2 regions of the Pseudoalteromonas sp. SG44-17 genome follow, and region 1 is predicted to be linked to the other one. Evidence: predicted binding sites of a transcription regulator. Region 1 holds the regulator's gene; the other holds the start of a gene.

Region 1 (2,209 bases):
GCTTACGTAATGAGGCCATTGCTGTGATTTATCAAGTTCAGTGGTAAGAATAATTACTTCACTGGCAATGCTAAATAATGCTAGCTCAGGTGTTAAACGATTTTGTGAATCAATAATAATACGTACAGGTTGGCGTACAGGTAATTGCGTTGGTAACGGCTCTGGCAGCTCATCAACACGAACATTGAGTTTTGCATTATCAACTAATACTGTGTCCGCGCCGGTTAAAATAGCGCAGCTTTGTGCGCGCTGTAGTTGCACATCTTGGCGAGCCTTAGGGCCCGATATCCACTTACTTTGACCGTTTTTAAGTGCCGTTTTACCATCAAGGCTTGCGGCCATTTTGCAGGTAATAAATGGCATACCTTGCTCCATGCGCTTTAAAAAGCCACGGTTTAACAGCCTTGCTTGTTGTTCTAACAAACCTGACGCAACCTCAATGCCCGCGTCCGCTAAAATAGCTAAACCTTTACCGGCTACCTGCGGGTTTGGATCAACCATAGCAGCAATTACTTTTACCACGCCAGCAGCTTTTAAACCTTCGGCACACGGCGGTGTGCGACCAAAATGGCTACAAGGTTCAAGCGTGACATAAGCAGTTGCACCAAAGGCTTGGCTACCCGCCATTGCTAATGCATTCACTTCAGCATGGCCTTGGCCGGCAACTTGATGAAAACCTTCACCAACAATAACGTCATTTTTTACTAATACACAGCCAACGTTTGGGTTTGGGGTGGTAGTAAAGCGTCCTTGTTTGGCAAGCTCAATCGCTCGGGTCATATAAGAGAAATCTTGTTCGCTAAACTGATATTGGTTCATATCACTCTCCCAAACGGGCAATTTCTTCACCAAATTCACGAATATCTTCGAATGAACGGTATACCGATGCAAATCTGACGTAAGCGACTTTATCGAGTTTTTTCAACGCTTCCATAATGCATTCGCCAATCAGGTGACTGGAAATCTCACGCTCGCCGGTGGCACGTAATTGCGATTTAATAATATTGACCACTTCATCAACTTGCTCGGTACTGACGGGGCGTTTTTCTAATGCGCGGTGTAGACCATTAAGAAGTTTATCTTCATTGAAAGGTTCACGGCTACCGTCTTGTTTGATCACCCGAGGCATTACAAGTTCTGCGCCTTCAAAGGTAGTAAAGCGTTCATGACATTCATTGCATTCACGGCGTCGCCTTACTTGGTGGCCACCTCCCACTAAACGCGAGTCAATCACTTTGGTATCTTTTGCGGTGCAAAATGGACAATGCATAGGTATCAGCTTCCGTTAAAAACAAAAAAGGCCGCTTTTAGGCGGCCTTTATAATAGCAAAAAACTAAGCTATTGTGATCTAAATTACTGTTTGTAACTCAATTAAGCGTAAACAGGTAATTTTTTACAGATTGCTTTAACTTTCTCTTTTACTTGTGCTTGTACTGACTCATCGTTGATGTTGTCTAGTACGTCACAGATCCAGCCAGCAAGCTCTTTAGACTCAGCTTCTTTAAAACCACGGCGTGTGATTGCCGGTGAACCAATACGTAAACCAGACGTTACAAACGGTGAACGTGGGTCATTTGGTACTGAGTTTTTATTTACGGTGATATTAGCATTACCTAAAGCCGCATCTGCGTCTTTACCAGTGATGTCTTTATCAATTAGATCAAGTAAGAACAAGTGGTTTTCTGTTTTATCAGATACGATCTTATAACCGCGCTCTTGCATTACTGCAACCATAGCTTTAGCATTTTTCACAACTTGAGTTTGGTATACTTTAAACTCTGGTTGTAATGCTTCTTTAAATGCCACTGCTTTGGCAGCGATAATGTGACATAAAGGACCACCTTGACCACCAGGGAATACTGCACTGTTAAGCTTTTTATAAATAGCTTCGTCGCCACAAGCAGAAATAATCAAACCACCACGAGGGCCGGCTAATGTCTTATGCGTAGTTGTAGTAACAACGTGTGCATGTGGTACTGGGCTTGGGTAAACACCAGCAGCAATAAGACCTGCAACGTGAGCCATATCAACAAACAAGTAAGCGCCTACTTTGTCAGCGATTTCACGGAATTTAGCCCAATCAACAATACCTGAGTATGCTGAGAAACCACCGATGATCATTTTTGGTTTGTGCTCAAGTGCAAGTGCTTCAACTTGTGCGTAATCAATCTCGCCAGTCGCTTCGTCAAGTCCGTATTGGATTGCGTT
Region 2 (2,209 bases), on a different contig from region 1:
CGCTGATGAGGTTGCATTAATTGAATCTAGGCTGTCACCGCATTCAATCAGTACACATGAGCTGAATTGACGCGTAGGGGTACGAACTCCCGCCATAATAGGCGTAGGTAATGAAATTTTGAACAATGACACCGCATCGTAAAAACGCTTTATGTAGTCTAAACGCGTTTCTTTTGGGTAATCAGAGAACAAGCTGGCTGCAACTAAAATATATAAAAACTGTGCGCTTTCATAAATTTCACCCGTAACACGGTTTTGTACTAAATATTTACCTTCAAGCTGTTTAACAGCAGCATAGCTGAAGTTTAAATCACGTCCATGATCAAGGTATTCATCCAGTTGATCAATTTCTTGCTCTGTGTAGTCAGCTAGTAAGTGTGCATCGTAACGCTTATCTTCAACTAACTTAACGATATGATCATACAAGCGCGGTGGCTCAAATTGACCATAGGCTTTTTTACGCAAATGGAATACAGCTAAGCGGGCTGATAAATATTGATAATCAGGCGACTCTTTAGAGATCTGATCAGCGGCCGCTTTGATGATGGTTTCATGGATGTCTTCAGTACGAATACCATCATAAAACTGGATGTGCGATTTCAGCTCAACTTGTGAGACAGACACATTATTTAGACCTTCGGCGGCCCAAGCAATAACGCGATGGATCTTATCTAAATCAAGTGACTCTTTACGGCCGTCACGTTTGCTTACAGATAGCTGTTGGTTCATAGTTTTGCCTGTATTCCTTGGGATATAATATTTTTTAGTGACACATTTTTCTTAAAATAAATTTTTTATTGCAATAAAATTGTATTAGCGCGAATTTAATTGAATAACATTTAGCCACAACATCTGGTGTTCATCAAATTCTAGATCACAAGATAGTGTGGTATGCGATCATTTGCAAGGGGCATAAACGCCCCTAATTGTGGATAACGTTGGGATAACACGCTTGTGTTAGTAGCCATTAACCTTTGACCATCTGATTAAAATGAAATTTATAAAAATCAACTGATGATCGATTAAATTTACGCATTTTAAAAATAAATTTTGGCTGCTTTTTTTATCAACAAACAATGTGCAAAAAGTAACACGATCACAATATGTAGTGGTTAAAATTTAACATGGCACTATATATGGTTAAATGCATCAATAGGTGATTGCCAATTAAAATCGGCTTGCCAACTCAATGCTTCAGCTTCACTAGGGATGTAGCCCCACAATGCAGCAGCGCTGTGCATGTTTGCAGCCTTGGCTGCAATTATGTCACGCTGCGCATCACCGATATACAAACAACGATTCGGATCAACATTTAACAGTTGGGCTGTATGCAGTAAAGGTAAAGGGGATGGTTTAGCGATATCGAGGGTGTCACCACTGACAATTGCCTGTGCATCTTTGAGTTCAGCAATTGCAGCAACTAATGGAATAGTCAAAAACTCAGGTTTATTAGTCATGATCCCCCATTTGATCTGTTGTTGATCAAGCGCGATCAATAATTGTGCAATTCCAGTAAAGCATTGACTATGGGTGGCAATATTATCTGCGTAGGCCGTTAATAGCTGCTGGCGTAAGTCAGCTTGATTTGGGTGATCGTGCCATTGCTGACCAAATCCAGCTGCAAGCAGCGCCATTGCACCGTTAGAAGCTGCAGGACGATATATATCAGCGGTTACTAATGGTTGGTTATGATCAGCGAGTACGTAATTTAGCGCAGCCCCTAAATCATCTGCGGTATCGAGTAATGTACCGTCTAAATCAAAAATAAAGGCGTCGTAATCAATTGCGGGGGTTGCTGTGTTAAAACCAGCCATTACGCTAGTTTCTCAAAATGCAGAATATAATTAACGCTAACGTCGGTATTTAAGCTGTACTGCTTTGATAAAGGGTTATAACTCAGTCCCGCACTAGCACGTACTTTGAGGCCCGCTTGTTCTGCCCATGCAATGAGTTGTGCTGGTTTGATAAACTTTTTGTGATCATGGGTTCCATCAGGCACCATCTTCAATAATTTTTCCGCCCCGATAATTGCGTACAAATATGCTTTTGGGGTTTTGTTTAATGTAGAGAAAAATACATCGGCACCAGGTTTCGCTAATTCTGCTACTGCATGAATGATAGATGCAGGGTCTGGCACATGCTCTAACATTTCCATACAAGTAATAGTATCAAAGCGGGCAGGGTGTTCGCTGGCATACTGTTCGGCAGG

Evidence for each region. Region 1 encodes NrdR, which represses ribonucleotide reductase genes. Its sites were predicted from a motif close to AAACACNANATNTNGTGTTT; they were not measured.
Region 2: a site for NrdR is predicted at 842-861, ahead of nrdA (class 1a ribonucleoside-diphosphate reductase subunit alpha). Genes of this name have one in related genera too.

The regions. Positions count from the first base shown of each region.
Region 1 covers NZ_JACJEV010000004.1:18,060-20,268, forward strand. Annotated here, with positions in the region: gene ribD (bifunctional diaminohydroxyphosphoribosylaminopyrimidine deaminase/5-amino-6-(5-phosphoribosylamino)uracil reductase RibD) at 1-819, opposite strand, end outside; gene nrdR (transcriptional regulator NrdR) at 821-1,270, opposite strand; gene glyA (serine hydroxymethyltransferase) at 1,373-2,209, opposite strand, start outside.
Region 2 covers NZ_JACJEV010000001.1:125,696-127,904, reverse strand. Annotated here, with positions in the region: gene nrdA (class 1a ribonucleoside-diphosphate reductase subunit alpha) at 1-729, opposite strand, end outside; gene H5182_RS00595 (HAD family hydrolase) at 1,131-1,814, opposite strand; gene ubiG (bifunctional 2-polyprenyl-6-hydroxyphenol methylase/3-demethylubiquinol 3-O-methyltransferase UbiG) at 1,814-2,209, opposite strand, start outside.